Regions from separate parts of the Micromonospora sp. NPDC005413 genome, predicted to be linked through region 2. Evidence: riboswitches for the same ligand, from Rfam matches in the RefSeq annotation. Region 2 holds a riboswitch; each other region holds the start of a gene.
What was found. A riboswitch is a leader RNA that binds a small molecule or an ion and turns the genes downstream of it on or off. The one in region 2 is predicted to bind cyclic di-AMP.

Region 1: linked by a shared signal. The riboswitch ahead of ABZS37_RS06730 (C39 family peptidase) and the one ahead of ABZS37_RS21945 (hypothetical protein) in region 2 are both predicted to bind cyclic di-AMP.
Region 3: linked by a shared signal. The riboswitch ahead of ABZS37_RS24855 (hypothetical protein) and the one ahead of ABZS37_RS21945 (hypothetical protein) in region 2 are both predicted to bind cyclic di-AMP.
Region 4: linked by a shared signal. The riboswitch ahead of ABZS37_RS08710 (NlpC/P60 family protein) and the one ahead of ABZS37_RS21945 (hypothetical protein) in region 2 are both predicted to bind cyclic di-AMP.

What each region holds. Positions count from the first base shown of each region.
Region 1 is NZ_JBEXEV010000003.1:201,360-204,515, reverse strand. Features, by position in the region: gene ABZS37_RS06735 (hypothetical protein) at 119-889, shown strand; cyclic di-AMP (ydaO/yuaA leader) riboswitch at 1,174-1,315, shown strand; gene ABZS37_RS06730 (C39 family peptidase) at 1,549-2,403, shown strand; gene ABZS37_RS06725 (hypothetical protein) at 2,477-3,156, opposite strand, start outside.
Region 2 is NZ_JBEXEV010000022.1:92,632-95,787, forward strand. Features, by position in the region: gene ABZS37_RS21940 (carbonic anhydrase) at 1-580, shown strand, start outside; gene ABZS37_RS21945 (hypothetical protein) at 636-1,655, opposite strand; cyclic di-AMP (ydaO/yuaA leader) riboswitch at 1,660-1,796, opposite strand; gene ABZS37_RS21950 (YibE/F family protein) at 1,963-3,156, opposite strand, start outside.
Region 3 is NZ_JBEXEV010000028.1:95,966-99,121, reverse strand. Features, by position in the region: gene ABZS37_RS24860 (hypothetical protein) at 1-401, opposite strand, end outside; gene ABZS37_RS24855 (hypothetical protein) at 524-1,540, opposite strand; cyclic di-AMP (ydaO/yuaA leader) riboswitch at 1,597-1,727, opposite strand; gene ABZS37_RS24850 (cation diffusion facilitator family transporter) at 1,872-2,789, opposite strand; gene ABZS37_RS24845 (AAA family ATPase) at 2,896-3,156, opposite strand, start outside.
Region 4 is NZ_JBEXEV010000004.1:254,386-257,541, reverse strand. Features, by position in the region: gene ABZS37_RS08715 (peptidoglycan recognition family protein) at 1-1,611, opposite strand, end outside; cyclic di-AMP (ydaO/yuaA leader) riboswitch at 1,846-1,982, shown strand; gene ABZS37_RS08710 (NlpC/P60 family protein) at 1,995-3,035, shown strand; gene dcd (dCTP deaminase) at 3,103-3,156, opposite strand, start outside.

The DNA of each region.
Region 1 (3,156 bases), on a different contig from region 2:
CCGGGACGAGCGTCCCGTCGCCGCGCCCTGTCGATCCACCCGCTCCGCCCCCGTCGATCCGTGGCCCACCGTGGCCCGGTGGGGGTCCCACCGCATTGCTCTCCCCGAGGTGCCGACCATGGAGACCGTCGTCTTCTACCAGTTCGTGACCGAGGTGCCGCAGGCCGCCGCCATCTGGTCGGCCCTGTTCCTGCTGACACTGGGCGTACTCATCGTGCTGGCCGCCCGCCCCGAGCGGGACCGGCCCACGGACGACCCGCTCCCGACCGCGCCCACCGCCCGGGAGTTGGCCGCGGCCGAGGCCGTCGACCTGCGCCGGTACGCCGAGGAGGTGGCCGTCGCCGCAGCCGGCGCGACCAGGACCGCACGGCGGCGCCGCGTGGCCTGGCTGACCGCCCAGGAGCAGATGGAGCGGGCCTGGGCCGGGTACGACGAGGCGGACACCGCCGCCCGTCGGTTCGCGGGCACCGGGGCGCTACCCACCCCGCGAACCCCCCGCACCCCCGCCGAGTACGCCTCCCGGGAGCGCTACCTGCATCGCGCCGCGGCGGCGGCGCACTGGCGGGGCGACCTGACCATGGCGCAGTTCGGCGACGTGTTCGGGCACCGGCACGGCTGGGATCCCCGGCGGCACCCGGTCGAGCAGGAGGTGCTGCTCAGCCGGGCGATCCGGGACGCGAGGCTGGCCGACTACCAGGCCGCCGCCACCCGGGAGCGGGCCGCCTGGCGGGACGCGGAACTGGCCGCCGAGTCGGCCCGCACTCTCGCCGAGGAGGCGTACGCGGCGGCGGACCGGCTGCGGCCGAACCTGGTCCCCGCCCGCCGGGCGGCTACCCGGGCGCTCCGTCCCGCACTCGTGGCACGCTGGCGTCCAGCTCGCGCGGGTTGAACCCGATCCGTTATGTGAGCCCGGTCATGTCAATGGCGAATCGGGCGTCGGGCACGATCGGCTCGATTTTCCCCGTGATTGTGGCCGCATTTTCGGCGGCCTGTCCGGTTGTCGCCCGCAGGCGTCACCGTAACCGGTTGTCCCATCGAGTCACATCATCGGCAATACGCGCAGAAATTGTCGCGCCGATTGGGGTTTACGCAGGTGAACCCGGCTTGGCAGGGTGAGAGCCGGCCAGTACTGTCGTCCTGTCCGGTGCGGTAACCGTTCGCAAGAGGCGACGCCGCACCGACCCGCTCAATCGTGATCTACGAACCGGGGACCCATCAGAAAGTCCGGGGTGAATCCGCGAGCCACGGCCCGCGGTAGGGCGATCTTCCCGCCCGAATCCGTCAGCTAACCCGGTAGGCGGTGTCGGAAGGAGTTCTATCCTCGTGCAGCACCTTTCCATCCCTCGGTTGTTCCCTCGCCTCCACGGCGAAGCAGTGCCCCCGCTCATTCGTCCAGTGACGGTGAGCTGACCCCCCGGGTCACTGCCTTTCCCGCCCGGCCGCGCCGGGCGTTCCCCTGAGCGGTTCACCATCCGCGGACCACGGTCCGCGCGCTGGCGCCTGCCCGGATGCCGGTCCGGCCCCGGTGTGCCGCTCTCCCCCTGATCCGTGGAGGACCCCGTGAAGCACACCCTGAAGCGTCAGCTCCGCCGCCTCGCCACCGAGCGCCCGTACCAGATCGTTGTCGCCTCCGCCGCGGCACTCGCGATCGCCAGCACCACCGGCGCCCTGCTCACCAGCGCCGACGACGCCCCGGCCAGCCAGCACACCGTGACCACGGTCGCCGAGATGCGCAGCGACACCGCTGCCTCCCGCAGCGAGGCGCGCGACGCGTCCCCCTCGGCCAGCGCCGCACCGACCACCGCCGCCCCCGCGCCGGCCACCAGTGCCGCGTCGCCCGCCGCCAAGGCCAGCAGCAACCCGGATCTGACCCGCAAGCCGGAGCCGCCGAAGCCGCCCGCGACCAAGGTGCTCGACTACGACTACCAGGCGCAGAACACGTACTACAACTGCGGCCCGGCTGCCACCCGTAACGCTCTCAGCGCCGCCGGCATCAACCGCACCCAGGATGCGCTGGGCGCCGAGCTGGGCACCACCGAGATGGGCACCAACTCGGCCCTGGACACCACCCGGGTGCTCAACGCCGAGGTGAAGGGCTCCCCGTACCGGACCCGGATGTTCGCCGGCACGCCCAGCTCGGCCCAGATGGACCAGCTCCAGGCCGACGTGGTCAAGGCGATCACCGACGGTCGCGGTGTGGTGGCCAACGTCGTCGGCGACGCCACCGACACCAACGGTGGCTGGCACTCCTACGGCGGCGGGCACTACATCGCCGTGGTGGGTTACAAGGACAACGGCCGGACCGTGCGAATCGCCGACTCGGCCAACGCGGCCGACCCGTCGTACTGGATCACCACGATCGACCTGGCCAACTGGATCGCCAGCCGGGGCTACTCCGCCTGACCCAGGCACGCAGGCCGTCGCGGGCGCCGTCCCCCACAAGGGGCCGGCGCCCGCGGCGTCTCTGTCGGTGCGGTCAGTAAGCGATGAAGCCGTACAGCGCGAGGTGGTTCGATTTCGTCCCGCCGACCGTGTGGTCGATGCTGGACGGCTGCACGGCGCCCTTGACGAAGAGATAATCGATCTTGCTCGACCCGTTGGTGGCCTTCGACCCGTAGCCGGTCATGTCGTAGCCGCTCAGCGTGCCGGGTGCGATGCCCGTGCGGTTCGCGTCGATCCCCACGACGCGGATTGTGGAGGCGTTCAGCAGGCTGGTCGCGTCGGCGCCGAGGTGGATGCCGGTGTTGGCGATGCCCCGGTCGCCGTCGCCGGCGCAGGCGTTCTGCCGGTTTTCCTGCGGCAGGTGCATGGTCGCGGCGAACACGCTCGTGCCGGTCGCCTTGATAGTGAACCGGGCCGCGATGGCGCTGGTCCGCTTCCACTTGTGGTAGTCGGTGCTGTCCGGGTCGCTGTTCGGCGGCTTGTACAGCGTGCATCCGGCACCGTTGGCGTACGCCGTGCCGGGCTTGAGCCAGCCCGCGCTCCAGTACTTCGAGATGTCGCCGGCGGCGAGGCTGAGGGTCCTGGTGTTCCAGATGATCCCGTTGGTCTGCTTCTTCTTGAGGTCACCGAGTGACTGGGAGCTGCACTTGTGCGTGCTGCCCCACGGCTCCGGGTCACTCCAGGCCACGATCGCCCCGTAGGTGCCCGCCGGGT
Region 2 (3,156 bases):
GGATGCGGGGCACCGTGCTGCCGTGGCCGACGGGCAGCACCCGTTCGCGGTGATCGTCGGCTGCTCCGACTCCCGCCTGGCCGCCGAGATCATCTTCGACCGAGGGCTGGGTGACCTGTTCGTGGTCCGTACGGCCGGGCACACCGCCGGCCCGGAGGTGCTCGGCAGCGTGGAGTACGCGGTGACCGTGCTCGGCACCCCGCTGGTGGTGGTGCTCGGCCACGACTCGTGTGGCGCGGTGCAGGCGGCCCGGGAGGTCGTGGCGACCGGCACCCCACCTCGTGGGCACCTGCGGGCGGTGGTCGACGCCGTGCTGCCCAGCCTGCGCCGGGCCGAAGCCGAGGGCGTGGACGACATCGACGACATCGTCGACATCCACATCGCGCAGACGGTCGAGACGCTGCTGGGGCAGTCGCCCGTGCTGGCCGACGAGGTGGCGCAGGGGCGGTGCGCGGTCGTGGGCGTGTCGTATCGGCTCGCCGCCGGAGCGGTGCGCCCGGTGGCCGCCGTGCCGGCCGGCTTCGCGACGCTCGACGTGCCGGCGGGGTCGACCGACCCGGCCGCGTCCGCCGTCGCCTGACGCGTCGAGGGCCGCCCCGCGACGCGGAACGGCCCTCGACGGGGGATCGTGCGGGTCAGAGCAGCGACATGTGGACGTGGTCGGTGTGGTTCGACGGCCCGCTGTACGAACTCCACCCGGTCGCCGGGAACCAGATCTGCCGGTTCCAGATCACGTAGTAGATGCCGAGCCGGTCGGCGTTCCGGATGAGGAACGCGGCGACGTTGTTGCCGTACGTCCGGGTGTCCTCGTTGTGCCACGGGGCGAAGCCGCTCTTCTGCAGCGACCAGTCGCAGGCGCGGCCCTTCGGGTGCTCCCACGGCCCGCCGGAGCGGTAGCAGCCGACGAACCGGCTGAAGCCGGCCCGCTTGACCTCCTTGTACGCGTGCAGGGTGCGAGGCGTGACGCAGCCGGACGTGGTGGGGTCGTTCTCGCTGCACGACTGGGGCTTCCAGTCACCGTCCGACGTGCGACCCGGGCCGATGCGGGCGACGGGCGAGGTGGCATCCACCAGGCCGCCGGTGAAGCCCTTTCCGCCGACCAGGGAGAGCGCCTTGTCCGCCTCGCTCTTCCGCTTCGCCATCAGGGCGGTCTGCTTCTGCTGTTCGCGGACCTCCGTGTCGAGGGCCAGCTTGGCCTGCTCGGCGCGGGCCTTCACCGTGTTGACCTCGGAGAGCTTCTTCTCGTTGACCATGTTCATCTCGTCGAGCACCGAGGCGCGCTGGACGAACGAGTCGGGGGCGTCGCTCTCCAGCAGCATCGCGATCGCGCCGATCCGACCGGTCCGGTACGCCTGGGCGGCGATCTGCCCGACCTGTGGGGCCAGCGCGTCCAGGTCGGCCTTGGCCCGGTCGACCTCCAGCGCCAACTCCTGCTGTCGCTTCTTGGATTTGTCCAGCTTGGACTTGGCGGCGGAGTAGTCGCGGTTGGCCTGCTCGATGACGTCGTTGAGCAGTTGGGGCTCGCCGTCCTCCTCGTGCCCGGACGGTGTGGGGGTCGTCGGGGCGGCATGGGCCGGGAGGGGCCCGGCGAGCACGGTCAGTGCGGCGATCACGGCCACCACGGGTGTCAACCAGCGGCGTAGGGGTGCCGTCACAATGTTCCCTTCCGTCGACCGCCGACCGGGTTAGCTGACGGGTTCGGGGCGGAAGTGGCCCCTACCGCTGACGCGGATTCACCCCACGTACGCGTACCTGGGTCCCCGGCTCGCCGGTTGGCGATTGGGCGGTGGCACCGCAGGCGCCGCTTCGCGCCTTCATCGGTAACCGGCAGCGAGGTTACCCGAGAGCCGGCCTGGTGAGCTACGCCTTGATGTCGACCAAAAGTGTCATTTCGCCATGGCGTTGAGTGACCAGTGACGCGGTTCTCAGGGCGGATGCCCAAACTGGTCACGCTGAGGAGTGTCACCATGCCGTATCTGTGCTCCTGTTCGACTCCGGCCACCGGTCGGTGGCGGTGGGTGGGGGTGGGGTCCGCGTCGGATCCGGCTCGCCGGGTCGGCCTGTTCGCGGTGAGATGAATGCGGCCAGTGCCTCCGCCCGGGCCGGCTGAGGTCGCGGGGCGGGAGCGTCGGCGGACGGAGGGGCATCCGTGCGCCCGGCGGCGGTCACCACCGCGGCCAGCCCGGTGGTCAGTGGCACGGCGGCGATCAGACCGAGTGTGGCCACCGCGCTGCGGACGATCTCCTGCGCGAGGAACTCGCTGGTGAGGATCTGCCCGATCGGCCGCGAGTCGGCGGTGAGCAGGAGCAGCAGGGGTAGCGACGCGCCCGCGTACGCCAGCACGATGGTGTTGACAGTGGAGGCGATGTGCGCGCGGCCGACCCGGGTGGCCGCACGGTACAGCTGCAACCGGGTCAGCCCGGGGTTCGCGTTCGCCAGCTCGGTGACGGTGGCCGCCTGGGTGACCGTCACGTCGTCGAGCACCCCGAGCGAGCCGATGATGATCCCGGCGAGCAGCAGGCCGTGCAGGTCCACGTCGCCCTGGAACATCGACAGTGTCGTCGCATCCTCGCTGCCGAAGCCGGTGAGGTGGGTTGCGGCCGTGGCGATGGTGGCGAGCACACCGGTCAGCACCAGGCTCCCCAGGGTGCCGAGCACCGCGACCGAGGTCTGCGCGGTGACCCCGTGCGTCAGATAGAGCACCACGAACATGATGAGGGCCGCGCCGACCACCGCCATCAGCAGGGGTGATTTGCCTGCGCCGATGCCTGGCAGCACGAAGGTGAGCAGGATGGCGAAGCTGGCGGCCAGCCCGGCGAGCGCCGCCAGGCCCCGCCACCGACCGAAGGCGACGATCGCGGCGGCGAAGACCACCGCCAGCCACACCATCGGGGTGCCGCGCTGATGCTCGGCGATGTTCCAGTTGCTGGTGGTGGGATCGGTCGGATCGGTCAGCTCGACCAGGATGACCTCGTCGCCGACCTCGACCCGGGGCGCGCCGGGCCCGTCGGGCACCGGTGTCCGCACCTGCTGGCCGGCGGTCGGCCCGTCGTCCACCCGGACGTCGACCGTGCCGCACGGCCCGGCACCGACCCTCGGTGTGCCCTCGGGGCTCGACGGCACCGGCGGGCACGGCTCGGTCACCACCCGGGTCAC
Region 3 (3,156 bases), on a different contig from region 2:
GTCGACACCGCGGGTGCGATCACCAGGTCGGCGCGATCCCGCGCCGGCAGGGCGGCGCCCACCGCACCGGCGTGCCGCAGATTCGGGGTCAGCAGGAAGAGCACCAGCCCCACCATCACCGTGGTGAGCACCAGCTTGACCAGCACCCAGCGGTAGCGCAGCAGGCCCCACGGAGTGAGCAGCGCGCTGGTGACGCCGATCAGCCAGACCAGCACGCTCAGCGGCGCGAACAGCACGGTGCCGACCAGTGCCGCGACCGGATACATCACGGCCGGGTCGGCGCCACGCTGCACGGCGATGCCGAGGGTGAGCAGCACCAGGTCGGCGCCGAGCCAGCCGAGCGAGGTGACCAGGTGCAGGGTGAGCAGCCCCTTGCGGGCGGTGGGCGGGATCCGTCGCATACCGCGATGCTGCCCGCCGACGCCGGCCGGGTCGTCCGACGGCCGGCGACATCAGGGGTACGCCCTGTGACGTAGCCGTGGTCGGTGCCCCCCATGTGTGAGAGGCACCGACCACGGATGGGTCAGTAGACCGACAGGTGCACGTGGTTGGTGTGGTCGCTGGACGGGTCGCCACCCGCCCCGCTGTACGACTTCCACCCGCTGCTGGGCAGCCAGATCTGCCTGTACCAGATCACGTACAGCACGGCGAGCCGATCGGCGTTGCGGATGAAGTACGCGGCCAGGTTGTTGCCGTAGGTCTTGTCGCCGCCGGTGGCGTCGCCGCCGAAGCCACCCTTCTGCGCGGCGAAGTCGCAGGCCCGGCCCTTCGGGTGTTCACCGGAGCCGCTGGGGCGGTGGCAGGAGACGTACCGGGTGAAGCCAGCGGCCTTGGCCTGGTTGAGCGCGTGCAGGGTGCGCGGGGTGATGCAGCCGCTGGCCGGCGTGGGGTCGTTGACGCTGCACGACTCCGACGGCCAGGAGCCGTCGGAGTTGCGCGGCGCGGCCGTCGCGTTGGCGGCGGAGGTGCCCCGGTTGGAGCCGGTGTCGGCGGTGGTCCGCGGCTTGGGCGTGGTGGCCACGGTCAGGGCCCGTTCGGCCTGCTCCTTGCGCTTGGCCATCACCGCGACCTGCTTGCGCTGTTCAATGATCTCGCCGTCCAGGGCGACCCGGGTGCGGTTGGCCTGGTCCTTGGTGGCAAGCAGGTCGCGCAGCACCCGGTCCTCGTTGGCGGCCACCGCCTCCAGCGCGGCGGCCCGATCCATGAAGCCCTCCGGGGTGTTGCTGTTGAGCAACGCCGACATCGCGCCGAGCCGGCCGGTGCGGTACGCCACGCCGGCGATCTCGCCAACCTTGCCGCTGCGCTGGTCGAGCTCGGCCTCGGTGGTCTTCAGTTGGGTGGCGAGCTGCTGCTGCCGCTGCACGGAGGTGTCCAGGGCGCGCTTCGCGTCCAGATAGCCCTTGCTGGCCGCGTCGAGCTGGGCCCGCAGGGCCGGGGTGCCGCCCTCTTCGTCGGAGTCGGGTGCGGCGGCGGCCCGCAGGCCGCTCGGGGGTGCGGCCGAGGCGGCGCCGGCCGGGAGCGCGACGCCGAGGGCGAACATCGCGACGATCAGGGCCGCCAGTCGGGCGGAGGGTGGTCGTGCTGGTGCCACTGCGCATGTCCTTCCGTCAGCCGCCGACCGGGTTAGCTGACGGGTTCGGGACGGAAGATCCCTACCGCTGACGCGGATGCACCCCAGGAACGTGGTTCCCCGGTTCGCCACTCGGGCGATTAGGCGGCGACCACCACCGGCGCCGGGAGGGCGCCGCCTGGTGGAGGCCGGGACCGAGCCTACCGGTGCCGCTGGGGCAGGTGCAGCCGATGTGACGGACGGTGCGTACGTCGTCACGATGAATACCGACGAAGCCGAACAAAGCTCTTGAAAGCTACCGTCACCACTCGACCGGGCCGCAGGCCCCGGAGGCGGCGCTGGGCTCGATCTGCAACGTCGCGTGCTCGATCCGAAAGTCGTCGTGCAGGGCCGTACGCGCCGCGGTGAGCACCGCGCCGACCTCCGCGCCGGGCGCCATGGTCAGGTGCGCGGAGGCCACGTCCATGCCTGAGGTGAGCGTCCAGACGTGCAGGTCGTGCACCTCGACGACACCGGGCACCGCGGCCAACCGGTCGTGCACGGCGGTCACCTGGAGGTGTTCCGGGGCGGCCTGCACCAGGATGCGGACGGCGGCGCGTGCCAGCCGCCAGGTACGCGGCAGGATGAACACGCCGATGGCGACCGCGACCAGTGGGTCGGCCCACCACCAGTCGGTGGCGGTGATGAGCAGTGCCGCGCCGATCACGCCGAGCGAGCCGAGCAGGTCGCCGAGCACCTCCAGGTAGGCGCCCTGGAGGTTGATGCTCTCCCGGGCTCCGACGCGGAGCAGGGCGAAGGCGACGATGTTCGCGAGCAGGCCGAGCACGGCCACCGCGAGCATCGGGCCGGCGATGACCTCGTGCGGGTCGCCGAAGCGGCGGATCGCCTCGATCACCACGTAGACCGCGACGCCGGAGAGCAGGACGGCGTTGGCGAGCGCGGCGAGCACCTCGAGTCGGTAGAGCCCGAAGGTGCGTTGCGGGTCGCCGGTGGCGCGCCGGGTTGCGGTGATCGCGGCGAGCGCCATCCCGATGCCGAGCACGTCGGTGAACATGTGCCCGGCGTCGGAGAGCAGGGCGAGTGAGCCGGTGTGCAGGGCGGCCACCGCCTCCACCACCATCAGGGTGGCGAGCAGGCCGAACGCTGCCCAGAGTCGGCCTCTGTGCCGGTGTGCGGCATTGGCGACCGATCCATGGTGGTGGTCATGACCTGCGCCCACGAGATACACCCTCCGCTGCCAGTCAGGACCCGGTCAAATGTATGCTCACATCGCTATGTGTGCAAGTGTACGGCAGGCGGCTCTCGCCGGCAGCCACCAGCACGGATCAGCCGGTCGGGTCGATGGTGGTGAGCCGCTGAGTGGCCCGGGAGAGCGCGACGTACAGGGTGCGCACCCCGGCACCCGGATCGGCCCGGATCTCGCTCGGTGCGACCAGCACCACCGCGTCGTACTCCATGCCCTTGGCCTCAAGGCTGGTCACCACCTGCAACCTTGGTGCGTCGAGCGCGCCGAGCCAACCGACGACCTCGTCGCGGCGGGGGACCGGCGTGATCACCCCGACGGTGCCCTCCACCTCGGCCAGCAG
Region 4 (3,156 bases), on a different contig from region 2:
CCAGGCCCGCTGACCGAGATACCAGATCGCCGTCCAGTCGCCCTGCCGGCCGGCGAGCGCGTACGTCTGACCGGCGGAGGCCCGGGCGCCGTGATCGGACACCTCCATCGTGTTCGGGGTGCCGTTTGGGCGGAGCGCGATGTCGTTGACCAGTGGGGCGTCCGCGGACGGCGCGCTGCGCAGCACCACGGCCGAGGAGCCGCGTGGCGCGCACGGCACGCCGACGGTGACGCAGCCGATGAACGCCGGCTGGTTGGTGGCGTAGTCCGGGTCGATCCGGACCAGCCCGGTGGCCGGGGTGCCGGTGTCCAGCCGAGGGGCGTGCAGCAGGTCGAAGTAGTGCGTCCAGTCCCAGTACGGGCCCGGGTCCCAGTGCATCCCGCGCACGGTCGAGGCGACGGTGCCGGGCACGTTGTCGTGGCCGATGATGTGCTGGCGGTCCAGGGGGATGCCCAGCCGCAGCGCCAGGTGCCGGACCAGCTTCGCCGAGGTCCGGTACATCGCCTCGGTGTACCAGGTGCCCTGCGCCGCGAAGCCCTCGTGTTCCAGGCCGATCGACTTGGCGTTCACGTACCAGTTGCCGGCGTGCCAGCCGACGTCCTTGGTCTTCACGTGCTGGGCGACGTGCCCGTCGACCGATCGCAGTGAGTAGTGCCAGCTCACGTACGTCGGGTCCTGGACGAGTTGCAGGGTGGTCGCCCAGCTCGCCTCGGTGTCGTGGATGACGATGTACTCGATCTTCTGCCGCGCGGGCCGGTCGGAGAGGTCGTGGTTGCCGTAGTCGCCGTCGCCGAACGCCTCGTAGGGCGCCGGGATCCACTCGCAGGAGATGGTGCGAGGGCATTCCAGCCCGTCCGGGCGAGCCAGGCGGCGCAAGCCCAGCCGGTCCAACCAGGAACGCTGCGGCTGCACCGCGCGGGCCGGCAGCGTGATGCGCTGGCCATCGTCGGTCACCCGGGACTCGCCAGCGCCGATGGTGGTGAAGACCTCGTCGGCGAAGGCCGCCGCGGCGTCAGCGCTGTCCGCGCCGGCGTAGCGGGCCACCGCGCCGTACCAGGCCGCCGGGTCGGTGTCGGCACCGACCGGCGCGCCCAACTCCCTCTGGTACGCCCCGAGCAGCGCGGCCCCGCCCCGGATGTTGACGCCCGCATCGGTGCGCAGTGCCTCGGGGGCGGCGCCGGTCAGCGCGGCGGCGGCGTCCACGGTCTGCAACGCGGCGGCGGGCGGCGCGGGATCCTCGGCCGGCCGGGGGGCGGGCAGCCTCGCGGAGCGGGAGTCGTCGCCGCGTGGGTCCTCGGTGCCGGCGTCGTGGTGGCCGCGCCCGGGCAGGGCCGCCACGTGCCGGGCGTCGGTGAGGTGCATCGGGCCGTAGCCGCCGCTGGTGCTCGGTGTGCCGGCGTTGCTGTCCCAGCGGGACTCCAGATAGGAGACGCCGAGCAGCACGACGGTCGGCACACCGTACTCGGTCGCCGCGGCGGCGTACTGCTGCTGGCGGTCGACGGTGGGCGCGGCGGCGGCCGGGCCGGAGGGTAGCGGCACCGCGGTCGCGGCGGCGACCACGGCGGCGGCGAGCAGTGCGCGCCGGCCGGTCGACAGGGTTGAGTGGCGCATCGAACCCCCTAGATGTTGCGAGTGAAGGTGAGGTCACCTTCGCGCCGCCCGGGAGTCTGCGTCAATACCTTTCCATGTATCGAGGTATTTGGAAAAAAATCTTCACACACGGTCGGTGACCCTTTCGGATCGGTACGGAGTGTCACGGCCGCACGGGTTGCGGATCGGTAACAGCCGTCTCTACTCTGGTCATTTGTCGGCCCGATAGCAGGTCCGCCCAGCCCGGGCGGTAACGGACCGACACCGCCGAGTCGCTTCCGAGCGAACCGGGGACCCAGGTTCTCCCGGGGTGAATCCGCAGCCATTGCGGTAGGGCGCCAACTTCCCGCCCGAACCCGTCAGCTAACCCGGTAGGCGGTCAGGAAGAAGGAGTACGGAACCCGGTGGCACTCCATGCCCCGCGGCCGTCGTCCGAGCGGTCGGCGTCAGCCGGCCCGACGTCGATCGTGCCGCGCCCACGCTGGTCCCGCTTCACCACGGCCCTCGCCGCACTGGCCGGCGTCGCCGTCGTCCTGACCGGCAGCGCCACGGCGGCCCACGCGGACCCGTCCGTCGCCGAGATCGAGCGCCAGATCGACGCCGACTGGAACAAGCTCGAACCGATCATCGAACGGCACAACGCCACCCGAACCGACCTGGCTGCCAAGCGCAAGCAGGCCGACGCGCTGGCCGCCCGGATCGCCCCGCTGGAGCGCGAGGTCGACGCGGCGATGGACAAGGTCAGCGCCATCGCCGTCCGTGCGTACAAGGGCGAGAACGTCTCCACCGTCAACGCGATGTTGGGCAGCCGGTCACCCAGCGAGGTGGTCGGCCAGCTGGAGATGCTCGACCGGTTCGCGCACAACCAGCAGCAGGACGTGCGGCAGGTCGCGGACCTGCGCGACGAGCTGGCCCAGCAGAAGGCGCCGCTGGACGAGATGGTGGCCCAGCTGACCCGCACCGAAGCTCAGTTGGCGGCGAAGAAGAAGCAGATCAACGAGGAGATCGACCGGCTGCAGAAGCTGCGCCTCAAGGTGTATGGCAACGGTGGCGGCGGTTCGCTGCGCCCGGCGCCCTGCCCTGGCAGCTACCCCGGCGGCGCCGCGGGCACGGCCGTCAAGTTCGCCTGCGCCCAGATCGGCAAGCCCTACGTGTGGGGCGCCGAGGGCCCGAACTCGTACGACTGCTCCGGGCTGATGCTGGCCGCCTGGGCCAAGGCTGGCGTGTCGCTGCCGCACAACGCCGCCGCGCAGAGCCGCGTCACCAAGGACGTCAGCAAGGCCAACCTGCGCCCCGGCGACCTGGTCTTCTACTACAGCGACATCCACCACGTCGGCATGTACGTCGGCGGTGGCTGGGTGGTGCACGCCTCGCAGGCTGGTCAACCGGTCAAGATGAAGAAGGTCGACGACGGCCCGATCCACAGCTACGGCCGCCCAGGCTGACCCATTCCCGACGCATGAGGGCCCGTCGCGATCCGTTCGCGGCGGGCCCTCGTCGTGCGTTCAGGGATCAGCGGGTGGGCCAGGCGCGCCAGTTCTGCCAGGCGCGGCTCGGCGTCGGCCC